Regions from separate parts of the Clostridium estertheticum genome, predicted to be linked through region 2. Evidence: riboswitches for the same ligand, from Rfam matches in the RefSeq annotation. Region 2 holds a riboswitch; each other region holds the start of a gene.
The links. Region 2 has a riboswitch for S-adenosylmethionine ahead of A7L45_RS06980 (cofactor-independent phosphoglycerate mutase). Riboswitches for the same ligand answer to the same signal wherever they lie in the genome.
Positions count from the first base shown of each region.

Region 1: it holds a riboswitch for S-adenosylmethionine, as region 2 does, so the genes downstream of both, metK (methionine adenosyltransferase) here and A7L45_RS06980 (cofactor-independent phosphoglycerate mutase) in region 2, are expected to answer to the same signal.
Region 3: it holds a riboswitch for S-adenosylmethionine, as region 2 does, so the genes downstream of both, A7L45_RS05075 (O-acetylhomoserine aminocarboxypropyltransferase/cysteine synthase family protein) here and A7L45_RS06980 (cofactor-independent phosphoglycerate mutase) in region 2, are expected to answer to the same signal.

Region 1 covers NZ_CP015756.1:263,053-268,049, forward strand. Annotated here, with positions in the region: gene mreB (rod shape-determining protein) at 1-236, shown strand, start outside; gene yyaC (spore protease YyaC) at 350-913, opposite strand; gene A7L45_RS01260 (hypothetical protein) at 1,075-1,674, shown strand; tRNA gene A7L45_RS01265 (tRNA-Thr) at 1,871-1,942, shown strand; tRNA gene A7L45_RS01270 (tRNA-Tyr) at 1,951-2,035, shown strand; tRNA gene A7L45_RS01275 (tRNA-Val) at 2,058-2,133, shown strand; tRNA gene A7L45_RS01280 (tRNA-Thr) at 2,165-2,239, shown strand; tRNA gene A7L45_RS01285 (tRNA-Tyr) at 2,245-2,329, shown strand; SAM riboswitch class I at 2,435-2,537, shown strand; gene metK (methionine adenosyltransferase) at 2,624-3,799, shown strand; gene recD2 (SF1B family DNA helicase RecD2) at 4,022-4,997, shown strand, end outside.
Region 2 covers NZ_CP015756.1:1,493,442-1,498,438, reverse strand. Annotated here, with positions in the region: gene thrC (threonine synthase) at 1-1,267, opposite strand, end outside; gene A7L45_RS06980 (cofactor-independent phosphoglycerate mutase) at 1,308-2,525, opposite strand; SAM riboswitch class I at 2,668-2,774, opposite strand; gene A7L45_RS06975 (vitamin B12 dependent-methionine synthase activation domain-containing protein) at 2,921-3,583, shown strand; gene A7L45_RS06970 (homocysteine S-methyltransferase family protein) at 3,564-4,997, shown strand, end outside.
Region 3 covers NZ_CP015756.1:1,064,623-1,069,619, reverse strand. Annotated here, with positions in the region: gene yjeM (glutamate/gamma-aminobutyrate family transporter YjeM) at 1-615, shown strand, start outside; gene ybaK (Cys-tRNA(Pro) deacylase) at 679-1,149, opposite strand; gene A7L45_RS05080 (hypothetical protein) at 1,347-2,009, opposite strand; SAM riboswitch class I at 2,230-2,340, shown strand; gene A7L45_RS05075 (O-acetylhomoserine aminocarboxypropyltransferase/cysteine synthase family protein) at 2,507-3,793, shown strand; gene metA (homoserine O-acetyltransferase MetA) at 3,861-4,778, shown strand; gene A7L45_RS05065 (nitroreductase family protein) at 4,851-4,997, opposite strand, start outside.

The sequences.
Region 1 (4,997 bases), 1.2 Mb from region 2:
TAGAAAAAACACCGCCTGAGTTATCGGCGGATATAGCTGATAAAGGTATAATTATGACTGGTGGAGGTTCATTGTTAAAGGGACTCGACAAATTAATACAAGAGGTTACTAAGGTTCCAGTATATTTGGCTGAGGACCCGATATCATGTGTAGCACTCGGAACAGGTAAAGTATTGGATTACGTGGATAAATTAGGTAATTCATTTGGTGGATATAACAATTATTTATCAAAGTAAAAAGTGTAAACAAGCTATAAAAATAAGCAATACAATTATTCTAATAATTGTATTGCTTATTTTTATATATTTTAAAAAAATTAAAACATTATTAATTATTATAGATAAAGTAATTAGAGCATGTTAATAGGAATTAAATTGTTTTGATCAGTGGTAAGTGAGTATAAATAATATGAATGTATAAGGGATCTACTTAAAACATTAGCAATTTCCATTACTAAACTAAGTCTTATGTTTCTATTAGTGAATAATTCACTATCATTACTTGAATCTACTATACCAACTAATGAGATATTGCCTACTTTAGGAAGGTTTTTACCTACGCCTTTACCAGGATGGATTGGATAATTCCTAGCTTGGATTTCACCAATATTTGCAATATCGCCGAGACAAGCATCAACACCTATGATAGTGCAGTTTGGATGTTTAGCGTTTATTTCAGATAACTTACTATCTATGTTTAAGGCATGAATTGGATTATCTATAGTGCCATAAACGGGTAATGGAAAGGAACTATTCTTTAAAAAGGTACCAACCAAAGGTCCAAGGCAATCACCTATACATCTATCGGTACCTATGCAAACGACTAGAGTGTTTTTGTCAATATAGTCTTTTAGAAAATTAGAAATTGTATAGTATGCTAAAGGGTCTTTATAATGGGTTTTAGCTTTGCTCAAGAAATATACCTCCTTGCATTTCTGCCTTTGAAAAACAATTCTTATTTATTTTCCTATGAATCATTTATATGAATAAACTCCCAGCATTATTATTATAAAGAATAAAAAAATCATTAATTGGCAAATAATCTATATATAATAATTATTTGGGGTGATATTTTATGAAAAGAATTAATTCGTTATTCATTATTATATTCTCAACTTTAGTAAGTGTGATTAGCATGGTTTCATATCATTACTATGTTAATAATTTGCATAAACCTGAGGTGGCTGAGTATACAAAACATTCTAATTCAAGAACAACTAATAATGATGGGGTTAAAGTGCTTATAAGGGATAATATGCAGGATAAAAAATTGAGTAGTAATTATAAAAAAGAAGAAGAAAAGGTGAGCGGTAGTAGCTCAAATGTAATTTCATCAGATCTAGATACTAAAAAAAATGAGGAGGAGAAGGATAGTCTAGAAAATTATTATAAGTATATAGAAAAAAATGAAAAAGCAGTTTTTAAAGTATCCGCATCAAAAATAGAAGAAAATTTAACTACTTCTGATAAAATCAAGTTATTGTATGTAAGTATGAAGTTAGATAAAGAGGAGTATAAGAAAGTGAAGGAATATTTATATGCTAAAGATGTTGAGGGAGGGGTTCTTAAAGCACTTAAATTATTGAAAAAAGATTTATCGGAAAAAGAATATGACAAAGTTCGGAAAGTTGCTGGAAGGTTTATAGATATGAACTTGGCAGAAGAACTGAATTAACTATATTTAGGTAGGTTATATAAAAAAACTCTTGAATAATAAAAAGTTGTATTAGCGTTTAATACTGAGTAAATATGAGAATGATATAGTAATGTAGAGAAGAAGTCGTTTATTTAAGGAAAATAAATTTGTAATTTATTTTTTTAAGTTGTATAATAATCCTTGTCGACACGGCAAAACGATATATTAATAATGTGCTGGCATGGCTCAACGGTAGAGCAGCTGACTTGTAATCAGCAGGTTGTAGGTTCAATTCCTATTGCCAGCTTCACATATGGAGGAGTTCCCGAGTGGCCAAAGGGGGCAGACTGTAAATCTGTTACGTAATGTTTCGATGGTTCGAATCCATCCTCCTCCACCATTTATCGTGTTTATTTAATTCTGGGAGCATAGCTCAGCTGGGAGAGCATCTGCCTTACAAGCAGAGGGTCACAGGTTCGAACCCTGTTGTTCCCACCATAACAATTTTTTTATAATCGAATAAGTATATGCTAGCATGGCTCAACGGTAGAGCAGCTGACTTGTAATCAGCAGGTTGTAGGTTCAATTCCTATTGCTAGCTCCACATATGGAGGAGTTCCCGAGTGGCCAAAGGGGGCAGACTGTAAATCTGTTACGTAATGTTTCGATGGTTCGAATCCATCCTCCTCCACCAAAAGACATCAATAGATGTCTTTTTTTACTTATTTAATCTAAAAGAATTGATATGTTGACACTGCTGATTGCATGTGGTAGTATAATGAAAACTTAATATTGATAACTCTTATCAAGAGAGGTGGAGGGAAAAAGGCCCTATGAAACCCGGCAACCGGTGCTATGCACCATGGTGCCAATTCCTGCAGTTATAATCTGCAAGATAAGGGAGATGGATAAAACACCTCTTCTTATTTTTGGAAGGGGTTTTATTTTTATAAAAAATTATTATTTAGCATTAGAAAGGAGAATTAATATGAAAAGATTATTCACATCAGAATCAGTTACAGAAGGACATCCAGATAAAATTTGTGACCAAATTTCAGATGCTGTACTTGATGCTATATTAGAACAAGATCCTTACGCTAGAGTTGCTTGTGAAACTGCAGTTACTACTGGAATGGTATTGGTTATGGGAGAGATAACAACTAATTGTTATGTAGATGTTCCTAAAGTTGTTAGAAATACTATTGAAGGTATAGGATACACTAGAGCGAAATATGGTTTCGATGCTAGTACATGCGCAGTAATTACATCTATTAATGAACAATCATCAGATATAGCTATGGGTGTTGATGAAGACTTAGAGTCTAAGGAAGGCCGTACATCGAAAGTTGATTCAATAGGCGCTGGAGATCAAGGTATGATGTTTGGGTTTGCCACTAATGAGACACCAGAGTATATGCCTCTTCCAATTTCTATGGCACATAGATTAGCAAGAAGATTAAGTGAAGTAAGGAAAGATGGTACATTAAAATACTTGAGACCAGATGGAAAAACTCAAGTTACTGTAGAGTATGAAGACAATAAACCAGTTAGAATAGATACTATTGTTATTTCAACTCAACATGGAGTAGAAGCAACTCATGATCAAATTGAAAAAGATTTAATAGAAAACGTAATAAAGCCAATAGTTCCAAGTGAATTATTAGATGAAAATACGAAATATTATATAAATCCTACAGGTAGATTTGTTATCGGAGGACCACAAGGTGATTCTGGTTTAACAGGAAGAAAAATAATAGTTGATACTTATGGAGGATCTGGTAGACATGGCGGTGGATGTTTCTCAGGAAAAGATCCAACGAAAGTTGATAGATCAGCTGCATATGCTGCAAGATGGGTTGCTAAAAATTTAGTAGCTGCAGGGGTTTCAGATAAATTAGAAATTCAGTTAGCTTATGCTATAGGTGTAGCCAAGCCAGTATCTATAGAAGCAGAAACTTTTGGAACAGGAAAAATTTCTGACGATAAAATAGTTGCAATAATCGAAAAAGTATTTGATTTAAGACCAGCTGTTATTATAAGAGAATTAGATCTTAGAAAACCTATTTATAAACAAGTAGCAGCTTATGGACATTTTGGAAGAAATGATTTGGATTTAAGTTGGGAAAAATTAAATAAGGTTGATGAAATAAAAAAATATTTATAATATAAGTAAAAAAGGATGACAATTAATAATTGTTATCCTTCTTTTGCGTATATAATTATTAATTTTAAAGTAAAACAATTATAAAACCATATTTATTATGCAATTTATGGATTATTAATTAGAATTTTGATAAAACTTAAGATAGAGGTATACTATTGATAAAAGTTGTATAACACATATGATATAATATTATTATATAAATTTATAAATAGGGGAGATTTTATGTCAGAAATACAAGGAACAATCGAAGATATAGTATTTCATAATGAAGACAATGGATATATGATTGCTCATTTAAATGATAATAAAAAACAAATAACCGTGGTTGGCGTTGTGCCATATATAAGTGAAGGTCAGAATCTGAAGTTAACTGGAGAGTGGGTCAATCATCCTCAATTTGGTAAACAATTTAAGATAGTCCAATGTGAGGAAATTATACCTAGCTCACTTATGGGTATAGAAAAATATTTATCTTCAGGAGTTATTCAGGGAATAGGACCTGTAACTGCTAAAAAAATAGTACAGCGCTTTGGCGAAGATACTATGAATATATTAGATAATGAGATAGAAAAATTAAAAGAAATTGATGGTATAGGACAAAAAAAGATTCAGTTAATATTTGAATCTTACGCAAAGCAACGAGAAGTAAAAAATATTATGATATTTCTTCAAACATATGGAGTAACACCTAGCCAATGTGTAAAAATATATAAAAAGTATGGAGCAGAATCGATAAAAGTAGTTCAAGATAATCCTTATGTACTAACTGAAACTATTTCCGGTGTAGGATTTAAAATTGCAGATAAGATAGCGCGGAGTTTAGGGATTGATAAAGAATCACCTTTTAGAATACAAAGTGGGATTAATTATGTGGTTAATGAATTCTGTGCTATGGGAAACACTTATATGCCCCTTTTTAAATTGTATAAGCAATCTAAAAACATTCTTGGGGTTACTGATGAAGAAATTGAGAAAAATATTTATGATAATGTATTGAACGGGAAATTGAAGATTGAGAATATAGATGAAGAAGACTGCGTTTTTACTATGCCTTTTTATTATTGTGAATTAAGTATAACTAAAAAAATTATAACCTTATCTATAGAAGAGTATGAAGAATTAGAAATAGATATAGAAGAAAAAATTAATGATTTTGAGAACGAAAAAAATATACAATTTGCGACTTCTCAAAGAAGTG
Region 2 (4,997 bases):
CGATAACTGTCTTTGTAGTATCCTTCGTTTCTACTAAATATTTCTTATAAACCGCATAAGAGACTGCAGTATGAGTATCAATTACGTAATTAGTAGTTTTATAAACCGCAGTTATTGCTTTTGCAGTATCTTCTTCGCTTGCATAACCCCCGTAGAAGTCCTTTAACTCTCCTTTCATATTATCATCAATCTCATATTTACCATCTTTTTTAAGCTTGTCCATAAGATCTTTTATCTTTGATGTATTTTCTCCACTAATAGCATATAAAAGTCTTTCAAGGTTACTTGAAATTAATATATCCATTGAAGGAGACATTGTAATTACAAAATCACGCACCCTATCGTATGTACCAGTATTTATAAAATCAAATAAAACTTTATTCTCATTTGAAGCACAAATTAGTTTTTTAATTGGAAGTCCCATTTTCTTTGCATAATATCCTGCTAATATGTTACCAAAATTTCCAGTAGGAACACAGAAATTTATCTCTTCGCCTGCTTTTATTTCACCCTTGTTACAAAGCTGAGTATATGCATAAAAATAATAGACAACCTGAGGTATTAACCTTCCTATATTTATTGAATTAGCTGATGAAAACATTTTATTATTATCATCTAATCTCTTAATTAGACTATCATCTGTAAGCATCTTCTTAACGCCATTTTGAGCGTCGTCAAAATTCCCCTCAATTCCTATGACAGAGGTATTATCCCCTGATTGCGTTAGCATCTGCCTTTTTTGAATTTCGCTTACACCCTCTTGTGGGAAAAATACTATTATTTTTGTACCATCTACATTTGCAAAACCCTCAAGTGCAGCTTTACCTGTATCCCCAGATGTTGCAGTAAGAATAACCATTTCTTTATTTATGTTTAATTTCTTTACTGCATTTTTTAATAAATAAGGTAATATTGATAAAGCCATATCTTTAAATGCTAAAGTTGGTCCATGATATAATTCTAGAAAATAATTTTCTCCATGTTTTACTAGTGGTGCAATAACTGGTGTATCAAATTTTTCATCATATGCCTTTTCTATAGACTCTAATAAATCTTTTTCATCATAATCAGTTAAAAATTCCTTCATTATAGTAAATGCTAATTTTTTATAATCCATTTCCCTCAATTCTTCAAGGCTTATATTAAGTTTTGGTATTGATGTTGGTACAAAAAGACCACCATCTTCGCTAAGACCTCTTGCAATAGCTTCTGCTGATTTCACTAGTTTTTCATTTCCACGAGTACTCTTATAATATATTTGCTTCATAATATTATTCCTCCTATTTCATCTTTTATATTAATTTCTCTTATTTTCCGCCTTTTATAAAATAATCCATTAACTTATATCCTTCTGGAAAATACAAACCTGTCTCTTTCGCCGTAAATTCATTATAAGTGTCACTTCCACTTTCTTTTTCATCATTGCTTTGGTATATTAAAAATGGCACAGGATCACTTGTATGTGTCCTAAGAGATAGAGGTGTTGGATGATCTGGAAGTATTATCATTTTATAATCTTCACCTAATTTCTCCATCTCATCTTTAATAACCTGTACTATCTGGTTATCTATAAACTCTATAGCTTTATATTTATTTTCTATTTCACACCTATGTCCACATTCATCAGGAGCCTCAATATGAACATAAACAAAATCATTTCCCTTTTTCAATTCTTCAAGAGCTGCTTTTGCTTTCCCCTTAAAGTTAGTATGAATATTTCCAGTGGCACCTTCTACCTCAATAACATCCATTCCTGCACACATACCAATTCCTTTTACTAAATCAACTGCTGAAATTACAGAACCTTTTAAATTATATTTTTTATAAAAGCTAGATAAGAGTGGTTTTTTTCCTTCTCCCCAAATCCATATTGAATTGGCTGGTTTAAGCCCTCTTGCAACTCTCTTTTTATTTATATCGTGATTTGATAAAAATTTATTGCTTTTCTTTGTCATTGAATCGAATATCTCGCTACCTATCCCTTTCGGCATATAGTCTTTTACCTTTTGACCTAGTATATCGTGAGGTGGTGTAAGTGTCCATGAATAAGGCCCCTTGTCCCATATTATTAAATGCCTATAACTAATCCCTGGATAAAACTTAATAGACTCAGTCTCTAAATACTCACTTAAATCTTTTATTAATACCCTTGCCTCGTCCGTTGTAATTTCATCCGAACTATGATCAAGCATAATCTTTTCCTCATATGGCCCGCCTTCCGACACTGTTACCAAATTGCATCTAAATGTAACGTCTGTATCTAACATTGTGATTCCCATACTTGCTGCCTCGAAAGGTGAACGACCACTATAATACACAGCTGTATCATATCCAAAAACAGTCATATTTGCTGTATCGCTTCCTGCTGGCATACCATTTGGAACGGTTTTAACTAAGCCTTGCAAACCATGCTTTGCCATATAGTCCATAGCAGGCGTCTTTGCATATTGAAGAGGTGTTTTATTATCTAGTTCCTTAACTGGATAATCTGCCATTCCATCACCGAGTACTACGATATACTTCATATTAACACTCCTTTATTGCTTATTGTATAAATCTTTTTAATTATTCAAATTTTCTAATAATTTTTTTTATTTTAATCCTATTAAAAAAACTGCCTTCAAGTAAGAAAGCAGTTTTCTGTATTACTATACATAAAAAACTGATTTCTTATTATTCAGAACTATGTTCTGCAGGAATTGACACCATTACATCAAAAAAATGTCGGTTGTCGGGTTTCATAGGGCCAGTCCCTCCACCTCTCTAAATAAGAAATTTATTAAATTATTTTTTTTATTGTAACTCATACAGATATAAATGTCAATGCAAACCTAGGCCTATTTAATGTTATTAATAAATATAATATTTGCAATTATCGTATTTATACCTTATTCTAGTATAAAACTAAGTGGAGGCTACTATGGAAATCGATAAAAATGAAGTTTTAAGATATTTGGGATATAAAAACCAAAAGATAGATAAAAATATGACAAATTTAATTGATGAATGCACAAGAGAAATAATTGATATAAGCGAAGCTAGTTCAGTATATGAAATTTTTGATATTGAAAGAAAAAATGGTTTTCTTTTTCTATTAGGTAGCACTTTAGTTTTAAAAGATAATGATATAAAAGATCTTCTAATAAACTCTGACAAGTGCGTCGTTATGGCTGCGACTCTCGGAACGGCTGTGGATAGCAGACTAGCCTACTACTCAAGATTTGATATAACAAAGGGTGTAATTATGGATGCCTGCGCAAGCACAGCAATAGAGTATGTTTGTGATGATCTCCAAGATGAAATCATGAAAAATTCATTAAAAGAAGACCTATATATTACAACTAGATATAGTCCAGGTTATGGAGACTTCGCTATTGATAATGGAGTCGAAATACTAAATGTATTGGATGCATATAAAAAAATAGGACTATCTATTACTGAAAATAGTATAATGCTTCCAAGGAAATCTGTAACCGCACTTATAGGCCTTAGTAAGACTAAAAATTTAAAAAAGCGTACTGGATGCGCAAGTTGTAAAAATGTAGGTTGTGAATTCAGAAAGGATGGTGGATGTTGTGAATAAAAAAATAAATTTTAATGATTTTTTATTATTTGATGGTGCTATGGGAACAATGCTCCAAAAATATGGAATTAAAAGGGGTGAATTACCCGAAAGTTATAATGTATTGCACCCAGAAATCATAGAAAAAATACATTTAGAATACCTAGGTGTAGGTAGTGATGTCATAACCACCAATACTTTTGGTGCAAATAGATATAAACTTAAAAATACATTATACAGTGTGGAAGATATTGTTGGAAGTGCTGTAAGGATAGCAAGAAGTGCTGCTAAAGATAAACTTGTTGCACTTGATATTGGGCCCATAGGTCAATTGATGGAGCCACTTGGAACATTATCATTTAATGATGCCTATGATACTTTTGCTGAGCAAATTATAATTGGTGCAAGAGAAGGTGCAGATATAATAATAATCGAGACAATGTCAGATATTTATGAGGCCAAAGCCGCCATTCTTGCAGCAAAGGAAAATAGTAGTCTGCCAGTTATATGTACAATGTCTTATCAGGATAATGGAAGAACATTAACTGGTACGGACCCAATAACTATGGTTAATGTAATTCAAAGCCTTGGAGTAGATGCACTTGGCGTAAATTGCTCTCTCGGACCAAATGAAATGCTTCCAATAATTACAGAAATACTTAAGTACTCAAGTATACCAGTTATAGTTCAACCTAATGCTGGTCTTCCTAAACTTAAAAACGGAGAAGCATTTTATGATGTTAACGCACATGAGTTTGCACAGTACGCAAAAATCATGGCAGAGATGGGTGTTACAATATTAGGTGGTTGCTGTGGAACCACAAGTCAGCACATAAAAGATATATCTGATATGTTAAAAGATTTGAAACCTGTAAAACATGATGTTAAAAAATTTACAGCTGTTAGTTCGCCTTCCTTAACAGTAGTACTTGGAGAAGATATAAGAGTTATTGGCGAGCGAATAAATCCTACAGGCAAAAAAAAGCTTAAAGAAGCATTAAAAAATAATAATTTGGACTATATACTACAAGAAGGCATAAATCAAAGAGATGCAGGAGCAGATATACTAGATGTTAATGTAGGACTTCCGGAAATTGACGAGCTCGCAGTTATGGTTGAAACTATTAAAGAGCTACAAAGCATTGTTAATCTTCCACTTCAAATTGATAGTGTACGGCCTGATGTAATTGAAGCAGCAGTTAGAATCTATAACGGGAAACCACTAATAAATTCTGTTAATGGTAAAGATGAAACAATGGAATCAGTATTTCCAATAGTTAAAAAATATGGTGCATGTGTAATTGGACTTACCATTGATGAGGATGGAATTCCCTCTACAGCTGAAGGTAGACTTAAGGTAGCTCAAAAAATTGTTAAAAGAGCAGCCGAATACGGAATAGATAAATCAGATATTATTATAGATTGTCTTGTTTTA
Region 3 (4,997 bases), 430 kb from region 2:
CTAGGATATTCTCTTGGTAATGCATACGGTGCAACCCAAGTTACTTCAATAGCAATTGGACATGGTGTAGCTAGATTCGTTGGACTTTCAATGTTCCTAGCTTTATCTGGTGCTTTCTTTACACTAATGTTCTCACCATTAAAACAATTAATTGAGGGTACGCCACCTAAATTATGGCCTGGGAAAATGGCAGAAATGAAAAACGGAATGCCTCAAAATGCAATGTGGATTCAAGCCATAATAGTTTGTGTTATGATTTTCCTTGTTTCTGTTGTTGGTGGAGCTTCTATGAAAAAGTTCATTGAAATATTAGTTTCAATGACTAACGTAGCTATGACTCTTCCATACATGTTTATAGCATTTGCTTTTGCACCATTTAAGAAAAACAAAGCTATTGTTAAACCTTTTGAAATATTTAAAACTAACACAAGTGCTTTAATATGGACAATAGTAGTTATGTTCACTGTTGGATTTGCAAATTTCTTTTCAATAATACAACCAGCACTCGAAGGAGACTTACCAACAACCCTTTGGAGTGTAGGTGGTCCAATATTTTTTGCTGTAGTTGCAATAATAATATATTGGATCTATGAATGGAGATATATAAACAAATAACTAAAAAGTAAAAAAGATGATTTCTATATTAGTTAGAAACCATCTTTTTTTATTTTTTTAGGTTTACTTTATTAAATCAGCAAACTCACCATCTACGATATCTTTTAATAAGTTCGGGTTTAACTCTATTTGAAATCCTATTTTCCCAGCACTTACAATTATCTTATCTATTTCAAGTGCTCCTTTGTCAATAAATGTTTTATACTTTTTCTTCATACCTATGGGTGAACACCCACCTCTAATATATCCTGTACACTTTTGTAGATCTCTAAGGTCTAACATTTCTATGCTCTTTTCATTAGTTACTCTAGCTACTTTTTTAAAATCTATTTCTTGTCTGACAGGAATCACAATAACATAAATTTCTTTAGAATTTGCATGTGTAACTATGGTTTTATATAGGTATTTTTCATCTCTACCTATCTTCTTTGCCACAGATATCCCATCTACTTTATCATCTTTAACCTCATAGGTCATAACATTATATTCTATATTCATTTTATCTAAAATACGCATAACATTTGTTTTTATCATTGTTATCCCCTTTGTTTAAATTTATTTATAACATAAATTATTTCGTGGTTCTCTTCATTATATCCTCTTTCTGTCCCATCTGCACTAATACTCATAAGTATGTGTACTTTACATAAAAAAAACTGCCAACATGCTTCAGCAGTTTTTTAGAATATAATAATAACTTAACTTATAATACTTAATAAAATTTAATCATATTAATATCCGTAATTATAGCCTCTGCCTCCAAGTAAAGTTCCGATAATTAATATTCTAGCTATATCTTGAAGTCCCCCACCGCTGAAGCGACGTCTTCTCCTCATCATATCATCACCATCACCATCATCTCTGCAATCATCCTCATCATAATCATCCTTATGGTGCTCTTTGTACTTGTCAGCTATTTCTTTACAGACATGATCCATTTCCTCCTTGCTAGGGCAATACATCTTTCCATGTCTTGCAACCATCATATCGCAATGATGCTTTACCATCGGATGCATCCTATGGTAAACCTTAGGGTACATGCTTTTTAACTCATCATCATCTTCCTCACACATAGGCATATTCATCATTGGCATGTTCATCATTGGCATGTTCATCATGGACATATTCATCATAGGCATATTCGCCATAGGCATATTTCCCATAGGCATATTCCCCATTGGCATATTTCCCATTGGCATATTCGCCATAGGCATATCCTCCATTTCCATATCCTCCATTGGCATATTCTCCATTGGCATATTCATCATAGGCATATTCATCATGGGCATATTCATCATGGGCATATTCATCATGGGCATATTCATCATGGGCATATTCATCATAGACATACATTGTCCAAGATTTTCACAATTTTTACAACGATAATCGTACATAAGTACCTCCAAAATAATATTTATACTTTATATTATTCTATTTCCATTGTTTTGTTACCGCGAGCAGTACTTATTTGTTATAATATCACATTTACCTTTTATCTAGTTTTTAATCGACAATTTATTTTATTTCTGTACATATTAGTCTGTAAATTTGTTTTTAGACTATTGACAATATTCAATAAAAGCTTTATCATATCTTTAACAACTTAATACAAAATACTTATCAAGAGAGGTAGAGGGACTGGCCCGATGATACCCGACAACCAGCATTTATAGCGAAATGCAATGGTGTCAATTCCATCAGATTGTAAAATCTGAAAGATAAGGAAGATAGCAAATTTTATTATACAATTTTATTGTTTATTAAAGTTAATCGTGCTGCTTTCCTTATAGGAGAGTTGCTTTTTTTTTATAAACCTTTACGTATAAAAAACGAACATATATTTACAGTATAATTCAATAAATTAAAAATAATATTAAAGAGGAGAATTAATATGAGTGAGAGAAAATTAAGTTTCGAAACATTACAGGTACATGCAGGACAAGTCCCAGACCCTACTACTGGTTCAAGAGCAGTTCCAATTTATCAAACATCATCTTTTGTCTTTAAAAATGCAGATCATGCAGCAAATTTATTTCAATTAAAAGAGCCAGGTAATGTATATGCAAGAATAATGAATCCGACTACTGATGTTTTCGAAAAGAGGGTAGCTGCTCTTGAAGGTGGCGTTGCTGGACTTGCTACAGCTTCCGGACTAGCTGCAATATTCTATGCAATACTTAATGTAGCTAGCTGTGGCGATGAAATCGTAACTGCAAGTACACTCTATGGTGGTACTTATGAATTATTTAATGTTACACTTAGGAAACTTGGAATTAACGTAATATTTGTAGACCCAGATGATCCTGAAAACTTTAGAAAAGCAATAACAAACAAGACAAAAGCACTTTACGGTGAAACAATAGGGAATCCAAAAATAAATATTTTAGATATAGAAGCAGTAGCAAAAATCGCACACGAAAATAAAATACCACTTATTATTGACAGTACATTTGCAACTCCTTTCCTATGCCGTCCAATTGAATTTGGTGCTGATATAGTTATCCACTCCGCAACAAAGTTTATTGGTGGACATGGAACTACTATTGGTGGAATTATAGTTGATGGTGGTAAGTTTGATTGGAGGGCAAGCGGTAAGTTTCCTGATTTTACAACGCCTGATAAAAGCTACAATGGACTCGTATATGCAGACCTCGGTGCACCAGCATTTGCTTTAAAAGCTAGAGTTCAGCTTCTACGAAATACTGGCGCTACTCTTAGTCCCCAAAGTGCATTTTTATTTCTTCAGGGACTTGAATCATTGTCTTTAAGAGTTGAGAGGCACGTTTCAAACGCTAGAGCCGTAGTTGAATTCTTAAGTAAGCATCCAAGTGTTTCATGGATAAATTACCCAGAGCTCGAAGGAAGTAAATACAAAGATTTATCTAAAAAATATCTACCAAAAGGCGCAGGTTCAATATTTACTTTTGGAATAAAAGGCGGACTTGAGGCAGGAAAGAAATTTATTAACAGTGTAGAGTTATTCTCACTACTTGCAAATGTTGCTGATGCAAAATCACTTGTAATTCATCCTTCAAGCACAACTCACGCAGAGCTCAATGAGCAAGAACAAAAGGCTGCTGGAGTTACTACAGATTTGATAAGACTTTCAATTGGTGTAGAAGGTATTGATGACATTATATACGATTTAAATCAAGCCCTAGAAAAAGCAGTTAAATAGTCACAAAAATAATTTATGAATCTGTCATATTATAATACGCAAGATGCATTACCTAAGGAGGATTTAGATGCCAATAAAAATACCAGACAATCTTCCAGCATATAAGACTCTAAATAAAGAAAATGTTTTTACTATTACAGAAGACTGCGCATTTCATCAAGATATTAGGCCATTAAAAATTATAATTTTAAACCTAATGCCTACAAAGATTGATACAGAAACGCAACTTCTAAGACTTCTTGGTAACTCACCACTTCAGATTGATATAGTGCTTCTTCACCCAGAAAGTCATGACAGCAAAAATATATCACCTGAACATTTAATTAAATTTTACAATACTTTTGATGAAATAAAAGATTCTAAATTTGATGGAATGATAATAACAGGAGCACCTATTGAAAATGTTCCTTTTGAAGAAGTAGATTACTGGGATGAGCTAAAAAAAATCATGGACTGGAGCGTGCGCAATGTATTCTCCACCCTACATATTTGTTGGGGTGCGCAAGCTGGGCTTTATTATCATTATGGAGTTCAAAAACATAAACTATGCAAAAAACTGTTTGGAGTATTTAAACATACGGCAACGCAGAAGAATGTTAGGCTATTGACTGGATTTGACGATGAGTTTTATGTTCCGCATTCAAGGCATTCTGAAATAAAGAAAGTTGATATTGATAAAGTCGATGAACTTAAAATTATATCAGAATCAGATGAATCAGGAATTTACATTGTATCAGCGAAAAAAGGACGGCAGATTTTTATAACAGGACATTCAGAATATGATCCATTAACGCTCAAAACAGAATATGATAGAGATATCGCAAATGGTTTAAATATTGATGTACCAAAAAATTATTATCCACAAGATGATCCAACTAAAACACCTATTGTAAAATGGAGAGGTCATTCAAGTTTACTCTTTTCAAATTGGTTAAACTATTACGTTTACCAAGAAACCCCATATAATCTGGTGTATTTAGAATAATAACAAAAGCGGCCCACAATCTATGGCGCCGCTTTTGTTATTACAATCTATTAAATTATAATTTAAAATATTTTAAACTTCTTTAACTATCTCATCGTACCCTCTTCTATATGCTCTTGGGTAAAGTGTATTACTCTCATCTAAGTGACCAAGTGAAATTAGCATAACTACAGTCTTATTCTCATCAAGTTCAAATTCTTTTCGTACACCTTCAAAGTC